One region of the Pedobacter sp. R-06 genome, then DNA from elsewhere that is predicted to be linked to it. Evidence: riboswitches for the same ligand, from Rfam matches in the RefSeq annotation. Region 1 holds a riboswitch; each other region holds the start of a gene.
What was found. A riboswitch is a leader RNA that binds a small molecule or an ion and turns the genes downstream of it on or off. The one in region 1 is predicted to bind S-adenosylmethionine.
Positions count from the first base shown of each region.

Region 2: it holds a riboswitch for S-adenosylmethionine, as region 1 does, so the genes downstream of both, ACN9MR_RS06290 (transferrin receptor-like dimerization domain-containing protein) here and metH (methionine synthase) in region 1, are expected to answer to the same signal.
Region 3: it holds a riboswitch for S-adenosylmethionine, as region 1 does, so the genes downstream of both, ACN9MR_RS09360 (O-acetylhomoserine aminocarboxypropyltransferase/cysteine synthase family protein) here and metH (methionine synthase) in region 1, are expected to answer to the same signal.

Region 1 covers NZ_CP183977.1:6,241,478-6,251,640, forward strand. The annotation lists gene ACN9MR_RS25460 (GNAT family N-acetyltransferase) at 1-351, shown strand, start outside; gene ACN9MR_RS25465 (GNAT family N-acetyltransferase) at 578-1,084, opposite strand; gene ACN9MR_RS25470 (short chain dehydrogenase) at 1,191-1,787, opposite strand; gene ACN9MR_RS25475 (histidine decarboxylase) at 1,997-3,130, opposite strand; gene ACN9MR_RS25480 (S41 family peptidase) at 3,282-4,889, opposite strand; gene murQ (N-acetylmuramic acid 6-phosphate etherase) at 5,080-5,883, shown strand; gene ACN9MR_RS25490 (hypothetical protein) at 5,976-6,542, shown strand; gene ACN9MR_RS25495 (Bax inhibitor-1/YccA family protein) at 6,581-7,336, shown strand; SAM riboswitch class I at 7,450-7,554, shown strand; gene metH (methionine synthase) at 7,746-10,163, shown strand, end outside.
Region 2 covers NZ_CP183977.1:1,482,672-1,492,834, reverse strand. The annotation lists gene ACN9MR_RS06305 (peroxiredoxin family protein) at 1-535, opposite strand, end outside; gene ACN9MR_RS06300 (hypothetical protein) at 572-2,104, opposite strand; gene ACN9MR_RS06295 (SusC/RagA family TonB-linked outer membrane protein) at 2,115-5,126, opposite strand; gene ACN9MR_RS06290 (transferrin receptor-like dimerization domain-containing protein) at 5,144-7,366, opposite strand; SAM riboswitch class I at 7,442-7,546, opposite strand; gene ACN9MR_RS06285 (hypothetical protein) at 7,812-8,900, opposite strand; gene ACN9MR_RS06280 (hypothetical protein) at 9,145-9,477, shown strand; gene ACN9MR_RS06275 (TetR/AcrR family transcriptional regulator) at 9,737-10,163, opposite strand, start outside.
Region 3 covers NZ_CP183977.1:2,264,940-2,275,102, reverse strand. The annotation lists gene ACN9MR_RS09375 (hypothetical protein) at 130-624, opposite strand; gene ACN9MR_RS09370 (trans-sulfuration enzyme family protein) at 747-1,862, shown strand; gene ACN9MR_RS09365 (hypothetical protein) at 1,909-2,925, opposite strand; SAM riboswitch class I at 3,134-3,244, shown strand; gene ACN9MR_RS09360 (O-acetylhomoserine aminocarboxypropyltransferase/cysteine synthase family protein) at 3,509-4,840, shown strand; gene ACN9MR_RS09355 (homoserine O-acetyltransferase family protein) at 4,885-5,982, shown strand; gene ACN9MR_RS09350 (homoserine dehydrogenase) at 6,116-7,360, shown strand; gene ACN9MR_RS09345 (hypothetical protein) at 7,439-7,888, opposite strand; gene ACN9MR_RS09340 (queuosine precursor transporter) at 7,929-8,699, opposite strand; gene ACN9MR_RS09335 (multidrug effflux MFS transporter) at 8,901-10,127, shown strand.

The DNA.
Region 1 (10,163 bases):
AAAATTCTTGTAGATGGCGTGGTGGCCTGTGTATTTGCGGTTACGTTTAACGATCAGTTAATTTGGGGAGAACGGGATCACGATGCGATTTATATCCACAGGATTGTAACCCATCCCGAATTTAGAGGCTATTCTTTTGTGAAAGAGATTATCAAATGGGCCAAAGATTACGCAGCAAAAAACAGCATTAAATTTATCAGAATGGATACCTGGGCAGATAATGAAAAACTGCTCGAATATTATACAGGCTGTGGTTTTGATTATGTTGGGGTAGTAAGTATGGAAAAAACCGATGGATTACCAAAACACTATGAAGGAATCAGTTTAAGTTTGTTTGAAATTGCACTGTAACAACTGAAAATCACCATAACGATCTTCATGCTGACTTGTTTTATTAGCGCACTTTATTTATGATTTTAAAGGCCTAATAGCTACTTCGTGGTCAGCATCTTTTTGGTATCGTCCTCGTTTGCAACGAGGATGAATGAAATACACATTTATAATGTGTTTAAATTACTTAAGCCGATGCAATCGGCATACTTGTACATCCTCGTTGCAAACGAGGACGATGATTAAATCATTTCAGTTCAATTTTCCAGCTTAACATATCATCAACTTCTCCAATATGGATAAAGTTGTTTTTTTCTAAAATGGAATATGAAGCTACATTGTCTTTAGTGGTAGCGGCAAAAACCGATTTCACTTTTGGCTGCTCCTTAGCCCATTCTATTAATCGGCCAACGGCTTCCGTCATAAAGCCCTTGCCTCTAAATTCCTCGTAAGTACCATAGCCGATTTCAATTTCGCCATTTGGATCAGGCTCACCAACAAAACAGATATCGCCTACCATTCTATGATCGGGTTTGGATATGATTGTCCATAAAGTATGGTACAGATAATCTTTGTCCTTATCGAAAACGTTAGGTAAAATCGTTTGTTCCAAAGCGTCGTGAAGCGAAGGAGAAATATTTTTTCTGGTTGGTAAAAGGCCAAACTCTTGTTCTAAAGAATGATCATCTTTAATGTATTTTAAAAGCTGATCGTGTGTTAATGGTTTTAAAATGAGGCGTTCTGTTTCTATCATGCTTGAGTTTGTTAGATAGACTAATATAAAGCTTTGGGTTTTGAATAACCAAAATTTTAGAACAAGCTTTTGTTAAAAAACAATGCCTTAAAAGTGTTGGGCGTAATTAATAAACTTTTATTACCTGTCCTGTTACAATGCCCAGCACACTTTTCTCGTAAGCTTTAACCACTTTCTCCATGGTAACCGGAATTTCGCCAGGAAAAGAATCGAAATAAGCAGGCGAATCTTCAACCACGTTGGGGCTGATGGCGTTTATGCGAACCCCATTTTCGAGTTCTGGAGCAGCAGCGATAACAAAAGAATTTAATCCTCCATTTACTGCGCTTAGTGCAGCACCAGCAGCAACAGGATGATCAGCCAATATGCCTGAAGTTAAGGTAAATGAGCCACCTTTATTAATATAATGCTGACCGATAAGCACAAGGTTAACCTGACCCAATAGTTTATCCAGCAAACCACTCTTAAATACTTCACCCGTCATCTGGCTTACTGGTACAAAAGGGCCTTTTCCGCTGGTACTGATCAGTGCATCGAAAGCACCAATCTGCTCGAACATGGCTTTAATCGATGCTTCATTAGTAATATCTACCTGAACATCACCTTTGGTATTTCCTACCCGGATGATCTCATGTTTTTGTGCAAAAGCTTCAGCTACTTTTTTGCCCAATGTGCCTGTCGCGCCTACAATTATTATTTTCATATAGTATTATGTTTAACATAAAAAGTCCATATAATCTACCGCAAATTTCGCAGAAAAACGCTGATTTGTGATTTCACTTTGCGTTAATCTGTGTGATCAGCAGGAAATTGATAGCTATATTACAATTAACTGATCACTAGGTGTATTTAACATGTAAATACTATTTAGCATCGTTATTAACATCCTAGTCATTAAAATGTTTGCATGCATCAATCCTGCAACACAATTTCAGCTTCAAGGTCAGTAATCAAAAGATCAATATGCGCTTGCGTTACGTTAGGCATGCAGATGATATGCGAATTTCCCTGCTCTGCTGCCAGTTGCCATTTTTTACGGATTGTTGCCGATGGCGTAGGGAAATTTACGGTTATGGCATTTGCATTTCGCCATGCAGCAATGCCCAGCGCTTTAAGTTTTTGTTCGGTATAAGCTGCCGTTGCTAAACTGTGCAAGGCCCTGTTTTTTAAACCTGTTATACCCAAACGTTTAATGGTGTGCCATAAAAATAAGGGGCTATGGCCATTTCTAGATCCGGTAATGGTGGTATCAACACTTCCGATGTAAGCCACCGAACGGGCAATCCGATCACGGTTCGATTTTTTGGCAACTACTACGCCGCAAGGCATCGGGGAACCAAAAAACTTATGACCGCTAATGGCAATGCTGTCTGCACCATCTTCAAAATCGAATGCTGGTCTGGGTTCAATTAATGCGCTATACGTGCCAGAAAGTGCCGCATCAGCGTGAATATAATAATGTTGGATAGCCAACTTTTTTAAGATGCTTTTAATTTTGGCCACATCGTCACGTGCTTCGGTCATGGTGGTGCCAATATTGGCCATTATGATAACAGGCATGTGGCGGTTCATCCTAATCGTGTGTTCAAGGTCTTCGTAATCGATTTCTCCATTTTCCTGGGTGCGGATAACGATATTCGACATATTGAGTAAGTGCAGGTTCTTTTGCACGCTATAATGTGTAGCTTCAGAGTAATAAACCATTCCTTTTGGATGTAATTCGCGGGCAAGGTATAAACCATAAAGATTTCCTTCTGAGCCACCATTGGTAACATAACCCCACCAGTTATCTGCAGGCGCACGGAAAAGTTCGGCAAAAAATTGGACTACTTCTTTTTCGAGTTCACGCGAGCCTACACCGTAGGTCGAAGTAACGAAAGGATCGCCCAGGTTGTTCATCGGATATTTTAAAAAATCAGAAAGTGCCTGATAATCGAAGTCTTTTGAAACGGGATAGCCTAAAAATAGATCGGTCTGTTTCTTAACATACTCTAGCAGATCATCCAATACCTGTTGATCCTTTTCTTTTAATTTGCTCGCTTCCATAAAGATATGATTTGCGAGCAAAATTAGCAAAACAAAATATAGTATTATGGTTTGTTTTTAATTAAGAATATTATATTGTTGTGTTTTGTTTTTGTGAAATTAAAATTCTTTTCAGCGTTTAGATTTATCTGTCTTGAAATATAAAATATGGCTATTGAAGGTTAAGTAAAGCTTGCCTTACGGCGTTGTCGGTTTGGTTTGCAGCCTTATAATAACCTACATCGCCCAAATAATAACGGCAGAGCAAAGCTTTTAAATCATTCAGGATCACATTTTTCGAATTATACAATTGAAAACGATCTATAGCTACATTTTTGCGTTGAAGAAATCCGATAAAATCCTTAAAATCGTTATCATTTATAGTAAAGATATTGATATTCTGTTCTACAAAACTAGCACTGTATTTATTGGTAAGCACATTAAATACATAATCAGAAAGTACTTTTTTGCTCACTAAATTGCTGTAAAATTTATTGTAGCCGCTAGTGTCCAATTTTACAAAAACATCTGGCTGGATACCGCCCAAAGGTTTTGTTTTTTTTGTCGGCTGAAAATTTACACCTTCAGTTTTCTCAATAGAATCTTGAAAAGAAGTACGGTCGCCGGTAAGCTCGCCGTCCATCATACGTTCGTCTAATTCATGTTTGTAGGCGTCGTAACCTTTTTTGTACGATTTTTGGATACTGCGACCAGATGGTGTATAATATCTTGCGATGGTTAAGTTCAATGCAGAGCCATCGCCAAAAGCAAATTGCTCTTGTACCAATCCTTTTCCAAAGGAGCGGCGGCCAACAATAATTCCGCGTCCCAGATCCTGGATGGCTCCAGCTACAATTTCGCTTGCTGAAGCAGTATTTTCATTAATCAGGATGGCCAGTTTGCCATTTTGAAAAGCGCCGGTGCCTGTAGAAAAATAATCGGTACGTGGTTCATGTTTACCCTGTGTATACACAATGAGTTTATTTTCTGCCAGAAACTGATCGGCCAAACCTGTAGCTGCCGTAAAATAGCCCCCTCCATTGTCGCGAAGATCAAGAATCAGCTTTTTCATGCCCCTTGCTTTCAGGTTATTGGCTGCAACAGAGAAATCGTTATCGGTATTCGCACCAAACTTACTGATCCGCACATAACCTGTTTCGTTATTGATCATATAAGCGGCATCAATACTGCTGATGTTTACTTTGCCTCGTGTAACCATAATGCGGTTACTTTGCGGTGCGCCTGGATGTAAAAGTACCACACTAACACCTGTTCCTGATCTGCCTTTAAAGCGACCGGTAAGTTGTTCTTTTGGTAAGTTTCTTCCACTTACAACTGCCGTATCGATACTCAGAATTTTATCGCCTAATTTTATACCCGCCTGGTAGGCAGGGCCATCTTTAACCACCCCGGTAACCATCATCGTATCGTTGAGCATATAATATTCTATGCCCACACCCTCAAAGTTCCCTTCCAGGTTATCGGTCATATCCTGTGCATCGGTTGGCGGCAGGTAAACACTATGTGGATCGAGTTGATGCAAAACACTATCTATGGGTAAGTTTTGAAGCGAATCGGTATTGATGTCATCAACATAATTACCGTTGATGATGTGTAAGATCTCATTTAACTTCTCATCGCTGTTATTGGCGAGTTGAGCGCTCTTTTTAACACCAAAGCCTTGATCTTTAATGAATTTTATGCCCAAAAACATACCCACTATTAAAATTACAGAATAGCTTGCAGCGATCAGTACGTTATTTCGGGTATTTTTTTTCATCAGCGTTACTGCAAATTTATGAAAATTAGCGAGTTGATATATTTTTTAACTGCATTTTCATGTCTTTTGTTTATAATATTTAACATTAATTAACGCAATGGAGTAATAGGTTGAAATTTATGACAGATATTTTTGGGTTTTTAGGGTAGTTTTTAGAAAGAATTTACCGAATTTTATCAAAATTAAATTTATGAATAGAGTTACCGAGCAAGAATCTAACTATGACCACATCGATCAGATGTCGGTGTTAGAGGTTTTGCAGGGCATTAATAACGAAGATAAGACTGTAGCATTTGCAGTTGAAAAATGTTTGCCTCAGATCGAAAAATTAACATCGGCAGTAGCCGATCGAATGAAAAAAGGTGGTCGTCTTTTTTATATAGGTGCAGGCACAAGTGGCCGTTTAGGTGTAGTAGACGCATCAGAATGCCCACCTACATATGGCGTTCCTTTTGATTGGGTTGTAGGAATTATTGCCGGTGGAGACACAGCGATTAGAAGAGCGGTAGAATTTGCTGAAGATGACGCCGAACAAGCCTGGAAAGATCTTCAGGAATTTGAGATTAATGAAAAAGATTGTTTGGTCGGCCTTGCGGCATCAGGCACTACGCCATATGTAATTGGCGGATTAAACACGGCACGTAAGCATGGTATTTTAACGGGTTGTATCGTTTGTAATACCGGCGGACCTATTGCTGCAGAATCGGATTTTCCGGTTGAAGTGGTGGTTGGCCCTGAGTTTGTAACCGGCTCTACCCGCATGAAATCTGGTACGGCGCAAAAAATGGTGTTAAATATGTTAAGCACTACCGTTATGGTTCAGTTGGGGCGTGTAGTAGGCAATAAAATGGTCGATATGCAGTTAACCAATCATAAACTTGTAGACCGTGGTACACAAATGGTGGCTGATGAACTAAATATAGGTTACGATGAAGCTGCTGAGTTGTTAACCCGTTATGGAAGTGTGCGAAAAGCAGTTGAAGCAGGACACTAAGAAATGAGTGAAGGATAGAATGAGTGAATGTAAGACTAGCATTAATCATTCTCTCATTCAAAATTCAATCCTTCAATAATTAAGAAAAAAGTATGCACGAAATTGAGCCTTATTACCAGTGGAGAGATGATTATATTTCGGCAGAAGATGAGCGTTCGCCATTTTACAATACCGAATATTCAGAACTTTACTTCGATAAGCAGATTTACAATTTTTTACTGCACCCACAATGGGACGAATTTGGTTCGAATACCCTATACATGAAGGTTTTATACGCCGATTATGATCGCAGTTATGCCATTATTGAATTTATAGGAGAGTGGAACGATGCCATTAACAACGACATTATGCTGCTGAAACGCGATATTTTAGAGCTGATGATGGATGAAGGCATTACTAAATTTATACTGATCGGTGAAAATGTACTGAATTTTCATGCCTCTGATGACAGTTATTACGAAGAGTGGTTTCAGGAAGTAGAGGATGGCTGGATTGTTGGGGTGAATTTTCAGGAACACGTAATCACTGAATTTCGCGATAATAACATCGATTATTACATTAACTTTGGTGGTGCATTTGACAATCTGCCATGGCGTACATTAAAACCGTTGCAGTTCTATAAAAAAGTTGAAGAACTGCTGACAAAAAGATTAAACTAAATATTTATTTTTATATAGTTAAATACACAAAATTTAAAATGGAACAACAAAATTATCAATATCAGGATAACAGTGTTTTTGTACAGGAAAAATCTGTTTCTAAAAAATTCTTTGCAAACGTTTTCTTATGGATGTTCGTGGCATTGAGTTTATCAACAGTAGCTGCCTATTTATTTGGCACCAATGAGCAGTTAATGCAATACCTTTTAAATATTAATCCAGCAACCGGTAAAGTGAGCATGTCAATTTTTGGTTACGTAGCCATGTTTGCACCACTTGGACTGGTTTTATTAATGGGATTCGGTTTAAGTAGATTATCATTACCTGCGTTAATTGGCGTTTTTGTACTTTATTCCGTATTAACTGGAGTTAGTTTAAGTTTTATCTTGTTAACTTATACTTCAGGTTCAGTAGTGAGCTGTTTTGCAGGAGCTGCCGGAATATTTGGAATTATGGCATTTATGGGCTACACAACCAATATCGATCTAAGTAAATTCGGGCCGATTTTAATGGTTGGGGTAATTGGTTTAGTGATTGCCAGTGTAATTAATATGTTTGTTCAAAGTGAGCAGTTCAGTTTATTTATGGCATTCATTGGTATTGCCATATTTACGGCATTAACGGCTTATGATGTGCAAAAAATTAAAAGAATTGGCGAAGGGATCGAAGCTAGCGGTGAACAGGTTCTTCAGATCGAATCTAAAAAAATGGCTATTGTAGCTGCATTGTCTCTATACTTAGATTTCTTAAATATATTCCTTTTCTTGCTTCGTATTTTCGGAAGCAGAAAGTAATCATTAACAGAACAATATTCTTAAGGCCGTGCAGAATTGCATGGCCTTTGTAATTTTATTTGGTTGCAAAGCGATAAATTTTGGAATTGATGTAGCTTTGTTGCATTTTTGTATGCTTATTAAGAAAGACGGAGGGATTAGACCCAACGAAGTCTTAGCAACCTGTAACCATACAAGGTGCTAAATTCTATTCTGCAAATAGCGGAAACAGATAAGTTTAGGATTACGATTCTCGTACCAACTTTTTCAATAGGCCTTTTAGAGACTTGAGACCATAGACTTGAGAAAATAGATTTGAGAAAATAGATTTGAGATTTGAGGCATAGCGTCTAACCCAATCTCATATCTTACAGCTCTTGTATCTAACAGTTCATATCTAACATCTCATATCTCAAATCTTACAACAAGAATGAGCATAAGAGAAGAATTAGAAAAACGTATTTTGGTGATTGATGGTGCAATGGGTACCATGATTCAACGATATACCTTAACCGAAGAAGATTTTAGAGGGGAGCGATTTAAAAACCATCCCTGTGATGTAAAAGGCAATAACGATCTGCTCAATATCACGCGTCCGGATATTATAAAAACGATACACCTGGAGTACCTGGCGGCTGGTGCCGATATTATCGAAACCAATACCTTCAGTACACAGCGCATTTCCATGGCCGATTACCAGATGGAAGACCTTTCTTACGAAATGAGTTTTGAAGGTGCACGTGTGGCAAAAGAAGCTGTAAATGAGTTCATGGCCGCAAATCCAGATCGTAAATGTTTTGTTGCCGGTGCTATTGGCCCAACCAACCGTACCCTTTCCATGTCGCCTAACGTAAACGACCCCGGTTTTAGGGCGGTTTATTTTGATGAGCTGGAAGCTGCTTATTACGAACAGGTACGCGGTTTGGTAGATGGTGGTTCTGATGTATTATTAATCGAAACTATTTTCGATACTTTAAATGCTAAAGTGGCTATTGTAGCCATTAAAAAATACGAAGAGGTAATTGGCCGTAAACTGGAGATTATGATTTCTGGTACCATTACCGATGCCTCCGGAAGAACGCTTTCAGGTCAAACTGCCGAAGCTTTCTTAAACTCGGTTATGCATGCAAAACCACTAAGTATTGGTTTTAACTGTGCATTGGGCGCTAAAGAAATGCGTCCGCATATTGAGGAGCTTGCTGCAAAAGCAGGTTGTTATGTTTCGGCCTATCCAAATGCGGGTTTGCCAAACGAATTTGGTGCTTATGATGAGCAGCCGCATGAAACGGCACATTTGGTTGACGATTTTATTGCTTCAGGTTTTGTGAATATTGTGGGTGGTTGCTGTGGTACCACGCCAGAACACATTGGCTGTATTGCTAAAAACGCAAGGAAAGCTGAACCCCGGAAAGTACCAGTGCTTGAGCCTTACATGCGTTTAAGCGGATTGGAGCCAGTAACCATCACTCCGGAAAGTATTTTTGTAAATATTGGTGAAAGGACGAATATTACCGGATCTCCTAAATTCTCCAAATTGATCCTAAGTGGCGATTACGAGGCTGCATTGGCCGTTGCCCTGCAACAGGTTGAAGGCGGTGCACAGATAATTGATGTGAACATGGATGAAGGGATGTTGGATTCGGAAGCCGCAATGACCAAGTTCTTAAACCTCATTGCTTCTGAACCCGATATTGCCAAATTGCCTATCATGGTCGATTCATCTAAATGGTCGGTTATTGAAAATGGCTTAAAATGTTTGCAGGGAAAAGGAATTGTAAACTCTATTTCACTAAAAGAAGGAGAGGAGAAATTCCGCGAAAGTGCCCGCAAAATTATGCAATACGGTGCTGCCGTAGTAGTAATGGCTTTTGATGAGCAGGGACAGGCCGATAATTATGAGCGCAGGAAAGAAATCTGTAAAAGAAGTTACGATATTCTGGTGCACGAAATTGGTTTCCCGGCAGAGGATATTATTTTCGATCCGAACATTTTAACCGTTGCAACCGGATTAGAAGAGCATAATAATTATGCTGTCGATTTTATCAATGCTACCCGGTGGATCAAAGAAAACTTACCTCATGCTAAAGTGAGCGGAGGGGTTTCTAATATTTCTTTCTCTTTTAGGGGGAATAATACCGTGCGCGAAGCGATGCACTCCGCATTTCTTTATCACGCCATTCAGGCTGGTCTAGATATGGGAATTGTAAACGCAGGGATGTTAGAGGTTTATCAGGAAATTCCACCCGAATTGTTAGAAAGGGTAGAAGATGTACTCTTAAACCGCAGAGATGATGCTACTGAGCGTTTGGTAGAATATGCCGATACTGTAAAATCGAAAGGTAAAGAGGTGGTTAAAGATGAAGAGTGGAGAAAAGGTTCTGTTGAAGAGCGATTATCTCATTCTTTAGTAAAGGGAATTGTAGAATACCTGGATGATGATGTGGAAGAAGCCAGACAAAAATATGCCCGTCCGATTCAAGTGATTGAAGGCCCGTTGATGGACGGGATGAACATTGTGGGTGATTTGTTCGGTGCTGGAAAAATGTTCTTGCCCCAGGTGGTAAAATCGGCAAGGGTAATGAAAAAAGCTGTAGCTTATTTGTTGCCATTTATTGAACAGGAGAAGCTGGATAACCCCGATCAGGACCAGAACTCATCTGCCGGAAGAGTATTAATGGCTACCGTAAAAGGCGATGTACACGATATAGGAAAAAATATTGTGGGTGTGGTATTGGCTTGTAATAATTTCGAGATTGTTGATATGGGCGTAATGGTTCCTGCACAGGAAATCATCAAAAAAGCCAAAGAAATAAATGCAGATATTATTGGTTTAAGTGGATTGATTACG
Region 2 (10,163 bases), 1.9 Mb from region 1:
TTAATTCTTTAATGTTTTTAACAAGAAGACTAAATTCTTCCTTATCATACAATCTGGTCAAAAACCTGATATAACCATCCCTGTCGATTACTACATTACGTGTTACGCCCGCTTTTTTATCGGCAAATTTCTGGAAGATTTTAGCCCCAGGATCTAAGGCCAATGGATAAGTGATATTCATGTCTTTGTGAAATTTCTGTACCACATCTAAGGGTTCATCCCGGTCAACACCGATCAATATCACATCTTTATCTTTATAGGCCTGCCAGATATCCTTTTCTAAATAAGGCATTTCTTCACGGCACACTTTACACCACGCAGCGGTGAATTGTAGGATGACGATTTTTCCTTTCAATTCTTTTAACGTGGTTTTCTTTCCGTCATGGAGAACAAGTTCAAAATCATCAGGAGCCTTATCCCCTACTTTTACCAGATAACCTCTGCTATCGGCATTTGGGTTTTCGAATTTTGATTGTTGCGCAAATCCGCTTAGTGTAAGCAAAACTGCGGCTAAGGTTAATAGTTTAATTTTCATAATATTTAGTTTCTAAAGGGTGATAATATTGTTTCGTTATTTTTCAGCAGCTTTCCAGCCTTCATCAGGCGCGGTGGCGACTTCGCCATATTTTCCTTTTTCTCCGAAGTAGGCGTTGCCACCAAAAGTATAAACGGGCTGTTTTACCAGATCGAGCTGAAGTTGCGGCAAAGGATATTCTGTCGGCGTACCGCCTACGAGCAAATTGTTCCTGCGCATAAACGTAAATGGCAGAAATGCACCACCAGCGCCATCTATTTCAATGGCATATTCATAATGCAATTGCTTTCTCAAATCAGCTTGGTTGGCGGCAACATCAGGAAGCGTTCCTACGGCTTTTCTTGCAGCTGCCGGATCATTTAGTATGGCAGCTGCGCCAGCGTAATCCTTCAGCCAAAATTTGGATTCAGCCTTTAGTAACCTGATCTCCTCGGCCAGGAAATAAGGATTAACTGCACCTGGTGAGTTTAGCGTGTTGGCTGTATTATACCATCTTTTTCGGTACCAATTGGTAAAAAGTCCACGTCCACGCGATTCGATAAATATTCCAAAACTTGTAGTGTATCCAAAATAACCATCGAAACGTTTATCGTTGCTGCTAATGTTGGGTAATATTCCGGTTAAGGGGTAAAACTTAGGGGTATTTCCGGTTTTATCGGCCAAATAGGCGATTTTAAGATCTGGTGGCAACCAACCAGAACCATCTGAGTTACGTTGCAATAAATTGGTCAATAACTGATTATAATAACCTCCTGTTACCGTAGTGATTACAAAATCGGTGGTAAATCCTTTTTCGGCATAAGCCAAAACTTTGCTCCATTGTACATCGCCAATTTTTTCTGCTTCGGTTTTATCACGGGCCTCAGAAGATAAAATCCTTGCAGCCATCGAATTGGCCAGTTTAATAAAATCTGCTTTACTGAATGTTTTTCCACTGAGGAAATCAAATTTAAACTGTGTATTCGCTTCAGCCAGCGCTATAGATTTGTCAATCAGCTTAATTCCGTTCGCAATTAAGGCCTTGTACGAATCCGGGAAATCTTTCGTGCTCAAGTTCACGTCATCCACAATAATGCCGCGGTCGAAAATAACACCAAGATAGCCCTGGGCTATACCTTTGGCATAATAGGCGGCTATAAGGCAATCCTGCGTTCTATCTGCCCCCTGTGTATCGTAAATCTTTTTACCCTGCTTTTCAATAATATCTAACGCCAGGGTAGCATCTAAATTGGCCTGATAAAAGTTATTGTAAAAAGTATTCCAGGTAACTGCGCCACGGTAAGAAGTGTTGTTGTTGAGCCTTAAGCGTGGTTCATTCGCAAAATCCCACCAGGAAGAGTTCCCATTGGTATTGGTGGTTTGATCGGCTAAAAGGCTAAAATGTGTACCCGATGCACTTGTTGAAGTGCTAAAAACAGTTTGTACACTACTTGTGGTTAACTTCAGCCCCAAATCTTTGATCTGTTCGATAGCTTCCTGATTGGTAAGCGTTGTTGGGTTATCAAAATCTGTTTTTTTGCAGGCGCTAAGGCTTAAGGCAATAAGTGATATGTAGAATATATTTTTCATTTTCTGTTCGTTAAAAGTTTAGCGTAAGTTTTGCGCTGTAAATGCGGTAGTTTGGATAATCGTAAAAATCCTGATTGCCCTCTGGCGTTACTCCGGTAAAGGATGTCCAGGTGTATAGGTTACGGCCAACAAGCGCTAAGCGGGCATTACTTAAAACACGGTTTATTCCTATGGCTTTTAGCGGCAACTTATAGCTTAACGAAAGTTCTCTTAACGAAACATAACTGCTGTTCTGCAACCAGTAATCGGTGGTTTGCTGGGCATTAAAAACTGCTGTAGTAAAAGCTAGTGGCAAACCTGCCTGCGCAGCCTGATCAGAAAATGGGGAACGGTATTGATAGGTAAGGTACTGCTGCGTTTCATTATATTTCTGTCCACCTTGTTTCCAATCCAAAACAGCATAAAGAGACAATGGGCCGATATTGAAAGTATTTGAAAAACCGACAATAAAATCGGGCTGTGCATCTCCGATAATCTTCGAATTACCAGTAGCTGCATTTTGGTATAACAAAGGCGTTTCGGCTGCAGTACCTTGCTGGCTTTTCAAAACCACAAAACCCAATTGGTTAACAGCAAAATCGCTCAGCTTGTAAATTCCACCTGCTGCATTGGTTACCAGCCCCTGTGCATTGGTTTCCAATTGATCGAGACCTGTTAGCACACTATAACCATAAAAGGCAAAAGGACTAACCCCAGGTGCTTTTCTAAAATCGCCATCTGTAAACTCAGGCACGTCGCCCAAAGAGGTAATCTTACTTCTAATCCTGCTAAAGGTAATTCCGGTATTCCAGGTAAAGGCATTTTTGGTGATCACATTGCCATTGATTTCGAGTTCGAGCGAGTTCGATTTTACAGCGCCCAAATTCCCGTAAATTCTTGCCGAGCCTGTAGTTGGTGGAAAAGCCGGAACGAGGATAAAATCGTTTATACTTTTCGAAAAAGCATAATTGGCCTGAACATTAATCCGTTTAAACAACTGGGCATCAATACCAAATTCAAGCTCAGAGGTGATAGCCCTTTTAAGATCTGTATTTTCACGTTGATTATAGCTTACGCCGCCCGAACTGGATAAGGAAACCTGACTATCCTTAGCGCCAAATGGAGGTAAACTTCCCGCCTTACCATAGGCCACCCTCAATTTTAATTCGTTAATGACACCTAATTTAACATCTTCTGTTAAGCGATATGCCGTAGATACCCTTGGGAAAAATGCTGTTCCAACATCAGCACCAAACCTGGAACTGTTATCCAATCTGCCCAGCACATCCACGAAAATCTTTTCTTTCCATGCGGTTTTTAGGTTTAAAAAGTAGCCATAGTTAACCGTTTGTTCCCAGGTAGAGCCAATACTTCTACTATCGGCAGATGCAGCTCCTAAACTCTTAACAGGTGCACTCAGGTTATAGCCAGAGCCGGATAATGAGGTAATCCTGTTTTCTTCGTATACCGCCTTTAGCGTTGCCCCGAAATCGAAATCGTTGAATTTATTGTTATAGTTTAGCTGCGCCTGACCATTTTTAGAAGTGGTTTTTGATGTCAGTTCGCCATAATAACCATTGTTACGGGTAATGTCGGCAGAGATCGTTTGAAAGCCAATCGGATAATAATCCGTTTCATTGTAATTTTCATTCTGTATTGAAGTGTACACCTCCGCATTCAACTTATCGGTAAACTGGTATTTCACTTTTATTCCGGCAAGCAAATTATCACTGTTGTTTTCATATTCACGGTAACTCAGCTGGTAAAAAGGATTGTTCACATTGAAGTTCTGAATATCAAAACCATAGGGTTTAAAAGCATATTTCCCGGAAGCATCGCGTTCCTGCAGATTGATGAAAGGTTCGTAAAGTGAAGTAGCATACAACAATGAACCGCTACCGCTTGATGAGATGGATGAAGAAGGCGTTTTGTTGTTAAAGTATTGCAGGCTTAGGTTAATTTCTAAGTTTTTATCCGGTTTATAACCAAAATTAAATAGGGCCGTTTGTCTTTTATCGGCTCCTACAGGTTCTGCAACCCCACCTTTATATTGGTTTTGAAAAGAGGCATACAACGTATATTTATCACCTGCAGTTGATGCAGAAACAAAATTTGTAAAATAAGGGTTGTGGTTTAACATATTCGCCACATTATCGTATACATTTGGGTATGGGTGAAGGTTAAGGGAATAACCGTTAGCTTGTACATCGATTGTCCTGGCGTTGCCATTAAGCACAAACGAGCCATCGGCATTAACCTTAAAATGGTGGAACTGAGCGGTTGGCGGCGTATTTTGCACATTGCTTAAGCCAAATTCATTGTCTACAATAATATTTACCTTTCCGGTACCTTTTCCTTTTTTGGTGAGCACCTGGATAATTCCGCCTTCACCCCTGGTACCATAAAGGGCTGAAGCCGCTGCGCCTTTAACCACTTCAATCGATTCTATATCCTGCGGATTTAAGTCAGACAGGTTTAATGCTGTTACAAAACCATCCACCACCAAAAGCGGTGCAATATTGCCCGATACCGATTTAGCGCCACGCAGATAAACCGTTGCCCCCGAATTGCCAGAAGATTGGCTGATCTGGATTCCTGCGACTTTTCCTCTTAAAGTTTGAGAGGCATCTGTTGCCGGAACGGTATTGATCTGATCGTTATTCACTTTTGTTAAGGCAAAGGTGAGTTTTTTACGACTGGTACCTTCTGCAACGCCCGTAACCACCACATCAGATAAAAGATGGATATCTTCTTTTAATTCCACATTAATCTCCGATCGGTTATTGATGGCCACAACCTGCTCTAAATAACCCTGAAAATGGATGATGATACTATCAGCTTTTTGAGATAAGTTTAAATTAAATTCTCCTTTACCATTGGTACTGGTGCCGATTTTGGTACCTTTTAATTTTATGGTAGCGCCAATAAGTGGCTGCTTATCTTTACTGTCGGTAATCTTACCGCGAATGGTATTTTGGGCAAAAGCCTGCAAACTGCTAAGCAAAACAAAGCAGACTATTAACTGGGTAAAAAATAGTTTCATGTTTAGGGATTAATAAATTAAGGATGACTGGTTTGGCTGAGAAATTGAGTAAGTTTTAAGATGGAGGCTGTTAACACGAGAATCTGTTCCTGTACTTCTTTTGCATGATACTGCTCAATGGCTTCTCTCACACCAGGAAGGGTTTTAACGCCATAACCGGTATATAGACCGGGGGCATAAATACTATGTCTATACCACGGTCGCCCGGGTAAACCTGCTTGTAGAAGCAATTGTTTTTCAGCCTGAAAAAGTAAGTTATTCAGTTGATCAGCTTTAGTATCTGAAGCGAGTGCAGCAGTTACGGTATGATTAAGTTTTGATGAGGCTGTTTTTAAACTATCTACAGCCAAATTCAGCGCTTTAAAATCAAACTCGGGTAATTCAACCTGTACCGGAGGGTTTTTTAAGTTTTCTTTGGGGTCATTTGCAAGTTGATAAGCACCGTTTGAAATGAGTTTATTCTGGCTTTGCGCACCTTCCCTGAGCTGCTTTGCCAATGTACTTACTTCAGTAACGTAAGTCGCTATTTTAGCCTGAAGATTAGAAAAGTCGAACGGAAGTACATCCGCATTGGCTAAACGCAATACTGCTCTTCCGGCCGTTTGAGATAAAGCCAATCCGTATTCAAAACCCGGATCTTTAAACTTTACAAAATTATCGTAAGTGTCGAAATTGGTATGGTACTCCCCTCCTTCATCCTCACCACCAAAACCAAGGCTTAAAGTAGGGATACCGAGGTGCTGTAAAAATGCAGAATAATCAGATCCTGTACCTAGCGCACCCAGATCGAGCGTTTGGCTGTCCTGTATCTTCTTACGTTCGGTAAGCGAGCCTGTAGAAATGGCTTTATTGGCTTTCCAGCGTTCAAAAATATTAGAACCCACCTGAGGATCTTTTACATCTTTTGAAATTTCAGAAACAAAATTTTCTAAAGCATGGGAACCACCTGCTTCTAAAAAGCCACGGCCATTACCATCCGAATTGATGTAGGCAACTGCTTTACTGTTTAACTCTGCCGCATGGTCTTCTACCCATTCTGTTGAACCTAAAAGGGATTGTTCTTCTCCATCCCAGGCAATATAAACAAGTGTGCGTTTAGGTTTTATACCTGCCCTTGCCAATTTTCCGATAGATTTTGCTTCTTCTAATAAAGAGGCTAATCCACTTACCGGATCTGCAGCGCCATTTACCCAGGCATCGTGGTGATTACCGCGTATAATCCACTGATCTTTAAATCTACTTCCTTCCAGTTTTGCTACAACATTATAAGCCGGCACAATATCCCAGTTAAAAGCAAGGTTTAAACGCACTAACGTACTTCCATCTCCAATGTGATAGGTAACGGGCAAGCCGCCGCTCCAATCGGTAGGTACCACCTGACCTTTAAGTGCAGCAAGCAGTGGCAAAGCATCATGATAACTGATGGGCTGAACCGGAATTTTAAGAATCGTTTTGGCATCTGCCCGCTCCAACCTTTTGGCATCCTTTGTAGAACCGATTCCAGGCGTCAATGGATCACCAGGGTAAATTACCATATCCATTACCGATCCCCGTTGAACAGCAAATTCTGGCTTGTAGGCGCCCTGTGGGTATACATCGCCTTTCACAAAACCATCATCTTTTGGATCTGAATAAATGATACAGCCCACTGCACCATGTTCGTAAGCTATTTTAGGTTTAGTGCCCCGCCACGACCTGCCATATTTTGCAATGACAATCTTGCCTTTTACGCTGATGCCTAAACGCTCCAACTTTTCATAATCAGCTGGCAGACCATAATTCACAAAAACAAGGCCTGCACTTACATCACCATCGGCACTCCAGGCATTGTAAGGAGGCAATTGCCCTTGCTGTGCGGTTGCTGAATCTTCCTTAACAGCCTTTTCTTCAAGCGATGCGCTGTATTTGTTGCTCCCTAAAAGTTCTACCGATCGGGTTTTAGGTGTTGGAAATAAGACATAATAAGTCTCTATTTCTGCATCCCAGCCATAGCTTTTAAACTTTTTCAGTACAGATTCTGCTACCGTTTTACTGCCCTTCGCGCCCAAGTGATGGGGAGTGGCAGAAAGCTCTTTTATGGTCGCCCCTATATTTTCTTTATTAAGTCCAGCATCAAATTTCTGCTCAATATCACGCTGTATCGGAATGTTCTGAATTTTAAATCCACTCAGTTTCTCCTGCGCCAATAAAGGAAGCCAGAGCAATTGAATAGCCGTGAAAAAGGTAAAAGTTTTCTTCATTTTCTGATTTTTTAGGGGTTCTTTACCAGAAAAACTTTGAGCGACCTCAAAATTAGCATGCGGATGCGCATAACCAACTTATCTTCTCCACCCTTGGGTAGAAAGGAATTAGCACCTTTTACAAGTGTATAGGTTGCTCAGACGTCTTAGGGCCCTTCCCTCAGTCTTTCTGGATAAGTATTATATAATGACGCAAAACTAAAAATAATAATCTAGTATTCCTATAGGAATTATATTATTTATTTCGGTTGTGTAGTTGATAGTCCCACTTTCTGAGAAGCAGAATTGGATCCAATGGTCGTTTTCGCATAGCGAAACCGAAATGGAGATGTTCTAACAGCCTTAAAATCAGAGATTATATTTAGTATTTTGATGTGTTTTTTAAAGTGGATGGAGGATTAACAGATTAAACGCTGGAAAGTGTAGATACTATGCTTACAGCAACCTATTTGATCAAATAGAGCTTTTGATCATTATTTGTAAACAAAGCGTATTGTAGGTTATCATTTGTGTAATACATATACGCATTGATAGGCTCAACAGGCTGTACCTTGTTTTTAGAAAGCGTACCAATATTTTTCCCATCAATTTCTACGGATGAAGTGTGCGATTCTTCATCGAGGTACATAAACTCTTTCAACTTCAGGGTATCATTTTTAAAAATCACATTGGTAAAAAGGTATCCCGGATACAGCATCTTGGTGAAACCGGGGGCATTCCCTCCCCCACCAGAAAAGCGAACCTTTTCCAATTTTAACCTTTGAAAATATTGGTACCTGATGTTCGCTGTTCTGATCATCTCTCCATCAGGGCCGTTTTGCTTAGCTGTCTGCTTGAAAAGATTGTTCCATAACATTTCCTGCAGGTAAGACATTGAAAAATATTTATGTATATCTTCAGTAGTGTAAAACTGAAAGCATTCATCACAGATAATATAGGTGACAATAGCATAGGTGAACACCCCCTGCATAGTTTGCGGTCCATCTCCAACCTTTTTTTGGGGAAGAGGACTATTAAAGTTATAATCCACATAAACAGCTTTGGATTGTTTGGCGATATTGGCCAGTTGTTTATGTTGCTTCTCGCCATCCCAATCAAAACCGGAATTTTGTGCAATAATTCTGATCGGCGTTTTAGCGCCATTAAAACTCCACCTATAATATTGGTGTGCCTGCTTATCTACGATAAAACCCTTTAAAAATACAATATCCTCCGGTCTGGACATTAACTTTAGCGTATCGGCAACATTCCCGTCAGCACTGATTTTAATGAAAGAATTTTCTCTTTCTCCTGAAAAGCCAGAGACGATAACATTGTTCTCTGATGTTAAAAAAAGTTCGATGTTCCTTTTGCTTTCTAGTAAAAGGCTCATCTGAGCGTTTCCACCCTTAATGGTTCCCGAACTATCAATCAACTGGTACTGCGCAAATTTACCTGGTAATTGATCTTCAACTTTTGCCATGCCTTCTTTTGAAATCAGGTAGTATAAAAATACAAGCAGTACAATGATGGGAACGATATAAAGAATTTTCATTTTTTACGGATTTATTTTTGATTATGTCTCCTAGCTTTTCCGTTAAAACATGTTGAGTCCCGGTAGATATCTCTGTTCATTAGTTTATTATTTTTCCTTAATTAACAGACCATCAGCTGTTTCAGTACAAAACCAACAACGCAAAGTTAAAGAAATAGATAAATATCACAAACATGTGATATATTTACTTTATAGTTGGCAACCAAGTTTATCTTTATAAACGTTTTTAAAAATTATTCATAAAATGATCAAGATTGAAATTTTACCATTAGAAGGAATTAAGATTGAAAACATTGGAAAACTTTCATTGGGACAATCTAAACCGGACATTGAAAAATTGCTGGGAAACCCTTCTGCAGGTTCAAATTTACAACAACTTTTTTATGACCAGTTCGAAGTTCGTATTGATCTTGATAATAATGGAAATACGGAGTTCATAGAATTCCTGTATGGGCCGTTTCCGGAAAAAACGGAGCTTTCAGTTTACGGCATCAACCCGTTTCAAATTGGGGCGGACAAACTCATAGAAATTCTTACCGAAAATAATGATGGGGAAATAGATGATAGTGAAGCTTAATATTGTTATGCGTTTATAAATCTCTCGGTAGGGATCTGGCGAGGGTCAACAGAAAAAAGTGTTGAGGAAAGTATCTCAGAAATGAAAGCTGGCCATCAATATGAGGAAAACAAAGATTGGCTGAATGACGATCTAAACAAAGCAAAAAATTTCTGGACAATTGGGATTGGAGTAAAAAACTACTATGGATAATAAGGTGCAGTTACGCAATTTTTTTGATTAAGACATACCGAAGTCAATCAAATCCAACTTTGAGAATTTAGGAATAGACCATATCGAGAAACTGTCTGAGCGCCTTTTTGATCTCTTCCTCACCCGAAGGCTGCTGTAGGTCTATTCCACAAAACGGGTTTTCCTGCATCTTGGCATGCAGGGTAAGGTAATATACCCCGCCCATCAATATGGCATACATAGCCCTGAAATTTTTATCGCTGGGGTTAAAATGCTTATCAAAGACCTCGCTCAATACCTGATCGCCAATGTTTTCACGCTTAAGGTCCAGTTCCTTTAATATGGGCAACTTTTCGCTAAGCCCCCAGGTAATGATACGACGCATTTCTTCGTTATTGATCAGGCTGTTAAATTGGTTCTCCAGAACGTTATAGGCTAGAGCTTTTCCGGAATCCGCTTTACTCGCTTCTACTATGCCTCCAATATCTTCAGGATTGATCTTCCAGTAGTCATTG
Region 3 (10,163 bases), 2.7 Mb from region 1:
CGTGATTCTCGACTGCGCTCCGCCCGAATGACGACTATATAGAATTAAACAAGTTAGTATGGTTACAAAAAAAGCACCTCTTTTCAGAAGTGCTTTAAATGTTTTTCACAGGTTGATATTTTTATCTAACTATCTTGCTGCAGGTACAAACGTTAAAACGATGTTAGCCGTTTTGCCACCAAATTCGATTGGCGATTTCAAAATCATTTGTGTGCTAGAAAGATCAGTTAATATTAAACGGTAACCTTCTGTTACGTTTTTAGCTTTATCACCTTCAAATATTTTCTTAAACTGGAAGGTTTGATCTTTAGGTGCTGCCGACCAGAAAATAGTCTGCATTACCGAACCACAGGCACTTGATGCAGGTAAAGTGTAAGAACCATTACCGCTATTGGTTAAGTTCCATGTACTTCCCTGGAAACATTTGTAAGATTTCTCTCCAAATAAACCTTGAACAGCGCCATCAGGCAGTCCTTCTAAAGCTACATTACTCACTACCCATTCGCGAACAACTGTACCTCTGCTACCTGTTACACCTGCAGTTACTCTTTTTGCAGTATTACAACTTTGTAACATTACTAAAGTAGAACATGCTATTGCGATAGCTATAAATAATCTTTTCATTTTTGTTTAATTTAATTTCGTCAAACTTGTTACATAAATCTTGCCAAAACCATTACGAACCTTAAATTAGCACCAAATTATTAAATTGCATACCAATATCACTTCGATCAAAATCAATTATCATGAAACCCGAAACCCTTGCTATTCACGCTTCTAATCTTGTAAAAAGCACTACCGGCGATGTTACCCTGCCTATTAACCTATCTACAACTTTTTTTCGCGACGAAGATGGAGGTTATCCGGGAGGGCACATGTATAGCAGGGTAAGCAATCCAAACCGGTCTGCTTTAGAAAACACTGTAGCCAAATTAGAATATGGCGAAGATGCTGCTGCTTTTTCTTCGGGCAATACCTGTGGTATGGTTTTGTTCCAGGCCTTGAAACCTGGTAGCCACATTATTGCTCCTGATGATATGTATTGGGGTATTAAAAAGCAATTACTTACAATCTTTAACGATAGTCTGGAATTTGATTTTATTGATCAGACTGATTTAAACCTGATACAATCGAGCATTAAACCTAACACCAGATTGATCTGGACGGAAACCCCATCTAACCCACTATTAAAGGTTACCGATATCGAAGAAATTGCCAAAATAGCTAAAACCAAAAACATTACAATGGCCTGCGACAGTACCTTTGCTTCGCCTATTTTACAAAATCCGATTTTGTTAGGTGCTGATATTGTAATGCATAGCAGTACCAAATACCTGGGCGGTCATAGTGATGTGCTCGGCGGGATTTTAGTAACAGCAAAAAAAGATGAGTTGTGGGAGAAAATCAAAAATATTCAACAAACTGGTGGATCTGTTCCTTCTCCCTTTGATTGTTTTCTACTAACCAGAAGCATTAAAACACTGGCTTACCGCATGAAAGGTCACTGCGAAAACGGAAAAATTATAGCTGACTATTTAAACGGACATCCAAATGTTGAAGCTGTTTTTTATCCAGGTTTGGAAAGTCACCCACAGCATGAAATTGCAAAGAAACAAATGAAAGATTTTGGTGGAATGATGTCGTTCCTGGTTAAAGGAGATGTTGAAGCAGCTCACAAAGTGGCAAATAAGGTTCAGTTATTTGCGCAAGCGACGAGTTTAGGAGGTGTAGAAAGTTTAATTGAGCACCGTTATTCGGTGGAAGGCCCTGATAGTAAAACGCCAAAAAATTTACTCCGTATTTCTGTAGGCTTGGAGCATGTAGACGATATTATTGCCGATTTAGCGCAGGCGCTGGGGTAAAGAAGAAATCCTATAAGGTTTTTAAAACCTTATAGGATTATATATCTTATTTAGGATTACAAATCGTGGTCAACTTCAACGAATAATTTGCCTCCAGTGGCTCATTTGTCTGCGCCAAACGTTGCGATCCCGTATTAGCCGGGCAGGCAATGTCGCCTGCAGCATCGTATATTAATTTTGTACCGCCGGCCAATAATTCTTTTGGTACATAAACCTGCACCCTGGTAATCGAATAACCAGAAGGAAAATAACGCACATAATAACCGTCAGGGTGTTTAGTCCAGATACCACTTGGCACATCGCTTCTTGGTGGTGCCATGCCCGCTATAATAGCATATTTCTCCATGTCGGCATAAGTATAATTTCCGGACGACACTAGTTGACGGATATTATTTTCTGCTTCAAAAACAGCCCTCACCCCTGATGGTAACTGATCTTTAGCCTTCTCCATTACATCGAAAGGCAGAACACCTAAAGCACCACCTTCCAATTGAGTAAGTTGTTTCGGTGTTAACAATTTAATGGCCGTTACTTTAACCTGTCCGTTAAAATCGGCAAATTTTGTTCTTGCAATGATTGTCCAGAGTAAAGCCTGAATATCGTGCTGGTCTACATCAGGATGTTTCTCTGCACTTTTGAGTATAGAAACCACAATTTCTTCCTTCGGGCCTAAAACCGGAGCAAACATGTAACCATCACCTTTTGACGGCGCGAAAGTTCCTGCTTTTAAACAATAGCTTTTATTGGTCATTTCGTAAAGCCCCTCGCAAAGCACAAAACCACCCTCTGGATTTTTAGGCAGTAAATACAATGGCTGGGCTTTTAAATTTAATGAATTAATAAAATCAGGCAGTTTTTCGCCTTCTCTGTTTACGTCTTCAAAATTAGTGGTAATGGCAGCAGGTTGCTTTAAAAACTTGTCTACACCTAATGCTTTAGCACCCTGAGCAGTGCCTACTTTTAGTAATTTATCTTTTAAGCCTCCGAATTGAGCGTTTACATTATTTAAACAAGCTATAGTAAATAACAGGCCTAAACATAGGGATTTTGCATTTCTCATCATAATTAATTTAGATAGGTATCACAAACTTAGAATTTTAAGCGTTAATTCAGTATTAAAATTTCAGATTGTCATCGCACCATAAAAATACAGAATTCATTTTCAATGAGTTAACGTAATTTCAAAATTTTATTTTGTGGATTAAAATTAAATTCAGACATTTGGAATATTATTTGGCAGATAGCTAAATAAAAGTCAATCTTCACGGGTTGATTTATAAAGAAGTGGCGAGAGACTGGCTCGATGACCCACTGGCAACCCTCAGAAAGAGAAGGTGCCAATTCCTGACCGGATAACATGGTGTTATTTGGAGATATAAATTAGAACTGATGAAAACATTAAATCTTCAATCGCTAAGCGAACCCAGTGCAAACCTTAAGCAGGTAGGACAAGCTTCTATTTCTTTTATTTGTTGCGATATGCGTGCGTTTACTTGTATGTGCTGTTGCATACAGTAATTTAAAAATCTTCCTTTTTTGTTTCTTTCAAATTGGAAGGTCCCGGGAAATCGGGATACGCCCTGCTAGGTTTTAGGATTATCCTAATTTCTGCTATCTAATCACATCAACTAAAAAAAATAGAAATTATGTCAACATCATATAAATTTGAAACTTTACAATTACACGCTGGCCAGGAAATAGATCCAACAACAGGATCAAGAGCTGTTCCTATTTATCAAACCACTTCTTATGGATTTAAAAATGCCGAACATGGGGCTAATTTATTTGCACTAAAAGAGTTTGGCAATATCTACACCAGGATTATGAATCCTACCAATGATGTTTTCGAAAAACGTATTGCAGCTTTAGAGGGTGGTGTAGCTGCTTTGGCGGTGGCATCGGGACAAGCCGCTCAATTTATAGCGTTAAATAATATATTGGAGGCTGGGGATAGCATCGTTTCTTCATCTCACATTTACGGAGGAACCTATAATCAATTCAAAGTAGCTTTTAAGCGCTTGGGTATTCATGTCGATTTTGCAAATCCAGATGTACCTGAAGAATTTGAAAGCAAAATTACTGATAAAACCAAAGCAATCTATCTCGAAACCATTGGCAACCCGGCATTTAGTGTACCTGATTTCGAAAAAATTGCCGCAATTGCAAAAAAATACGATCTACCTTTAGTGGTTGACAATACTTTTGGTGCAGGAGGTTATTTGTTTAAACCATTGGAACATGGCGCCAATATTGTTGTAGAATCTGCAACGAAATGGATCGGCGGGCATGGAACAAGTATTGGCGGTGTTATAGTTGACGGCGGAAATTACAACTGGGGCAATGGAAAATTCCCCCAATTCTCTGAGCCCTCAGAAGGTTATCATGGTTTGGTTTTCAGCGATGTTTTTGGTATCGGCGGACCATTTGGCAACATCCAGTTTATCATCCGTGCCCGTGTGGAAGGATTAAGAGATCTGGGACCTGCCCTATCGCCTTTCAATTCTTTTCTTTTATTACAAGGATTAGAAACTTTATCGCTCCGCGTTCAACGCCATGTAGATAATGCATTAGAATTAGCAACCTGGTTAGAAAACCATCCATTAGTTAAAGAAGTTCAGTACCCAGGCTTAGCCAGCAGTAAATATAATAACCTGGCCAAAAAATATTTAAGTAATGGCTTTGGTGCAGTTTTATCTTTCGAATTAACCGGAAGCAAAGAAAATGCAACACAGGTAATCGATAACTTAAAACTGGTATCCCACCTGGCCAATGTGGGTGATGCAAAAACGCTGATCATTCAGCCATCTGCCACAACACACCAGCAATTAAGCGAAACAGAACAGTTAGCTGCAGGGGTAAAACCGAATGCACTGAGGGTTTCGGTAGGCATTGAGCATATTGATGATATTAAAGCCGATTTCGAACAGGCATTTGCAACCATCAATGCTACAGTTCCGGCAGAGCATTTACAAGCCTAAACCCAAACCCCTTAGGGGCTTTTTAACAACAACAACATTACAAGATGCATAACAGTAAAAACGACAATGTAAAATCCACTTCGGGGAATTTTGCGTCAACATATAGCTATAACAAACAGTTTAAATTAGAGAGCGGAAAGAAGATCCGTAACCTGCAAATTGCTTATCAAACTTATGGCAAATTAAATGCAAATAAAGACAATGTGATTTGGGTTTGCCATGCACTTACCGCCAATGCTGATGTTTTTGAATGGTGGGAAGGTTTGTTCGGTGAAAATGCTTTATTCAATCCGGAAGAGCATTATGTTGTTTGCGCTAATGTTTTAGGCTCGCATTACGGCAGCACAAACCCATTGAGTACCAATCCGGTAACAGGTTTACCTTATTACCTTTCATTTCCGCAGTTTACCATCCGCGATTTAGTATCGGCACACCAATTATTGGCTGCGCATTTAGGTATTGATTATATTAAATTATTAATAGGCGGTTCTTTAGGTGGGCAACAAGCTGTTGAATGGAGTATTTCGGAGCCGAATAAAATCGAAAACCTGATCTTGATTGCCACCAATGCAGCACATTCTCCATGGGGAATAGCTTTTAACGAAAGTCAGCGTTTGGCCATTACTACCGATAGAACTTTTTATGCCAACCAACCAAACGGTGGCAGTAAAGGTTTAAAAACAGCCCGTAGTATTGCACTTTTAAGTTATAGAACCTACAGTGCTTACGGCAGTACACAGGTAGAAAGTGTAAATGATAAGACAGACAATTTCAGGTCATCTTCTTATCAGAATTATCAGGGAGAAAAACTGATCAACCGTTTTAACGCTTACAGTTATTATTATTTAACCAAAGCAATGGACAGTCACAATGTGGGCCGTAACCGCAAAAGCATTGCTGATGCACTAAGCCTAATTACAGCAAATACTCTGGTAATCGGAATAGAAAATGATGTTTTGTTTCCTTTATCGGAGCAAAAATACCTGGCCGATCATATCCCAGGAGCAGAATTTAGCGCCTTACATTCAGATTATGGTCACGATGGATTTTTAATCGAAACAGATGCCCTGACTAACGTGATCGGAAACTTTATTAAGGAAAGCCGGAATAAAAAAATAATCAAATTGCAGCATACTGCTTAGGGAGGTAGAAGGTTTAGGGTTTAGTGCCTGAACAACGAGAATCGTTAAAATTTGCACAATAAAAATCAACAAAAAATAATATAACACGCAGTTAATCGGTGTAATCCACCTATCTGTGTAATCACTTTAAAAAATGAGTAAAAATTTAAAAATCGGTTTATTTGGCTTCGGTGTTGTAGGACAAGGTTTATTGGATATTATCCAAAGCCAGAACCTGAACCTGGAGATCATTAAAATTGCAATAAAAGACCCAAGAAAGAAGCGTACCCTTAATAAGGATCTGTTTACTACTGATCGCAACGAAATACTGAACAATACAGAGATCAATACCATTGTAGAATTAATTAATGATGCCGATGCTGCTTACGAAATTGTAACTACCGCATTAAAAAACGGTAAAAATGTAGTTTCTGCCAATAAAAAAATGATCGCCACACACTTAAAAGAGCTGGTGGATTTACAACAAGAGCATGGTACTTCTTTATTGTACGAAGGAGCCGTTTGTGGCAGTATTCCAATTATCCGTAACCTGGAAGAATATTACGACAATGAACTATTCCATGCTTTGAGCGGAATTTTTAATGGTTCATCTAATTACATACTGTCGAAGATATTTAATGAGAACCAAAGTTACGACGCAGCATTAAAAGAAGCACAGGAATTAGGTTTCGCAGAAACCGATCCGATTTTGGATGTGGGAGGTTACGATCCGAAATATAAACTGGCTATTGCTACAGCACATGCATATGGTTTATTTGTAAACCCTGATGCCATTTTAAACATCGGTATACAGAACCTTTCTAAGCACGACATTAAATATGCCCGTGAGAAAAACTTTAAAATTAAACTGGTTCCTACGGCACGTAAAGTGAACACCAAAGATATCGTGACTTACGTATTGCCGAAACTGGTAGCTAAAGATGATTTCCTTTACAACGTAGAAAACGAGTACAATGCAGTTGCAGTTCAGGCGGCTTTTGCAGATAAACAGTTTTTCTATGGTAAAGGTGCTGGTGGCCACCCTACAGGTGCTGCTGTACTCTCTGATATTGCGGCTTTGCGTTACGACTATCGTTACGAGTACAAAAAATACCACTCAGAAAACGGCGTAAAACATACCGAAGAAATTTTATTGGAAATTTACTTACGTTATGCGGATGAAGATCTGATCACTTTATTGGATTTTGATAATATCAGCGAACGTTATGCTGCAAGCAGCTATAAATATGTGGTTGGAACAGTTAAGCTAGAAAGTTTAATTAAGAACCGCGACTTGCTTCTGGAAGAGTCTGTTTTTGTGGCCTATACTGGCAGACAGATTTACAAACAAGAGCAATTGAGTGAAAATGTTTTTGCCCAGGAATTGGCAAGCCTATAATTTATTTTTAAGGTTAATTTTTTTATTTGTTTTGTTGTTAAGCACAAAGGTCGGAGCGAGTCCGACCTTTTGCGTTTATTACTTTACCTTAATGTATTTTTCGATTATCATCCGGTCTACCCCTGCTTTTTCTACCTTCTCAATGCCTTTCTGAATCAAAGTATCTTTATGGATGGCGAGTTTAAACTTAAAAGTCTTGCCTTCCCAATCTTTGTTTTTATAATATTCCAAATGCTCGGTATAATCGTCTTTATCTAATACAAAGCTTCCTCCGCCAGCATCAAAACTGCTGGTATCTTTAGGATTAAGGCTATGTTTTAAAAATGCAAAATGCGTGTGATTAAACATCTTGATCATTTTCAGTTTGCCAGAATAATCTGTTGTTTGGCTTGTTCCATTTTCGATGGTTGTAGCCGATAATAATTGCCAGGTACCCTGAATATCAAGATCAGAATCTTTTTTGCTTCCATCTTTGTTCACGCAAGAAAATAATGAAAGCACAGCAAAAAGCATTAAAATGTTTCTCATAAATGGGATGTATTAATTTGGTTATTATTGTTTTAAATATTTATCCCCTTCCAGCCATTTTGATCAGCTTATGTGCGAGGTCTTTTCCTAAGTAACCATCAATTATGGCGTGTACGATATATAAAATCGGGGTCATTAAAATAGCCACAACAAATTTATAGGTATATCCTACTAAACCAATGGCAAAAACCTGTTGCCAGCTGTAATGATATTGTGGATTAATATAAAATGCGATAAAAATGACCACAAAACTGTCAATAAACTGAGAGACTAAAGTAGAGCCCGTAGCGCGTAACCAAAGTGCCCGCTCCCCTGTTATTCTTTTTATTTTATGGAATATCAATACATCAACCATTTGCCCGATGATAAAGGCTGTAATCGATCCTACAATGATCCACATCCCTTGACCGAATATCCCCGAAAATGCATTATTCATATTGAGGTCCTCTCCGTTTATATTCTGATGCACCCAGAAATCGGCAGCGGTTAAATGCATCGACCCCCAAACCACAAGAAAGGCAAATGCAATTAATATGGCGGTGAGAATAGACAAGAATCGAACCTGTTTAACACCAAAATATTCATTGATAATATCCGTCATGATAAAAATAATCGGCCAGGTTAATACTCCCGCCGACATTACAAAAGATAAATGCGGAACACCCAATAAGTTTATATCGAACTTTTTAAAGCCCAGCGTTTCTTCAACACTGAACAATTTAACTCCAATAAATTCTGATAATATAGCGTTTGCTACAAAAAAGCTACCCAGGATGAGTAGTAAACGGCTTTCTTTTGTCTTAAAAGTCATAGACTATAAATCTAGAAATAAATAGCAGATTTAGCATAGCAATCATCGTATTTTTAACAGAGATAACACAAAGATTACGCATCCGCCCTATTGTATAATTGATTTTGACTAAAAATATGATTTTTACAATCGTTCGACTGTAAAAATAGGTTAACAAATTAAATCTCCCAATCTTTGCGGAATCAAAATCTGGTAATCTTCATGGCTAAAAAACAACACTTCTATCTCATACTCATTTTAGGATCATTAGCGGCACTCGGCCCTTTCTCTATCGACATGTATCTACCTGGTTTTGTTGATATTGCAAAGGATTTAAGCAGTAATGAATCAACGGTAGCCTTATCACTATCAAGTTTTTTTATCGGGATTTCTGCCGGCCAGTTATTGTACGGACCACTGTTAGATAAATTTGGAAGAAAGAAACCATTATATTTTGGTTTAGCACTTTATATTCTTTCCTCTTTTCTTTGCTTGGCTGTAACTGATGTTAACCAATTAATTGTTTTGCGTTTTGTACAGGCTATTGGAAGCTGTGCCACTGCGGTTGCTTCGGTTGCTATGGTGCGGGATCTATTTTCAGTAGAAGAAAGCCCGAAAGTATTTGCTTCCTTAATGCTGGTGATCGCGGTTTCACCTATGCTCGCCCCAACGGCTGGAGGCTACCTAATTTCGGCCCTGGGCTGGAAATATGTGTTTGTATTTTTAGGATTGATGGCAGTTTTAATGCTTCTGGCTTCAATTTTCAAGCTACCGGAGAGTTATAAACCCGATCCGAATTACTCTTTAAAACCAAAGCCTATTTTAACCAATTTCTTTACCGTTTTAAAAGAACCTCAATTTTATACTTATGCGTTGATCAGTTCGATTACCTTTTCGGGTTTATTTGCCTATGTATCGTCATCGCCCCAGGTATTTATGAAAATTTATGAGGTAAGTAAAACAGGTTATGGATGGATTTTCGCACTGCTTTCTGTATCATTTATTGGTTCAAGCCAGGTAAATAGCCTGATATTAAAATGGTTTACCAGTAAAAATATTATAACCTATGCACTTATTGCACAATGCATCTTCAGTTTAATCTTTTTGGTTTTCGCCTTAAATAACTGGTTAAATTTATATTCTACCATAGGCTTCATCGCCTTGTTTTTGGCCTGCCTAGGTTTAATTAACCCAAATGCTGCTGCCTTGTCGCTCGCTCCATTTACCAAAAATGCGGGTAGTGCATCGGCCTTAATGGGTGCCTTGCAAATGGGATTAGGTGCGCTGGCCTCAGTAATGGTAAGTTTATTTAGCGAACACTCGGTTGTGCCTATGCCTTTGGTAATGACGGCAGCTGCATTTATTGCTTTAGGCTGTTTACTAATCGGCAGAAGGTTTATCACCACCGTAGTGGAGGCATCGTCTGATGCTGCTGTTGCAGCGCATTAATATTTTACCGCAAAGACACTAATGACACATAGAAAC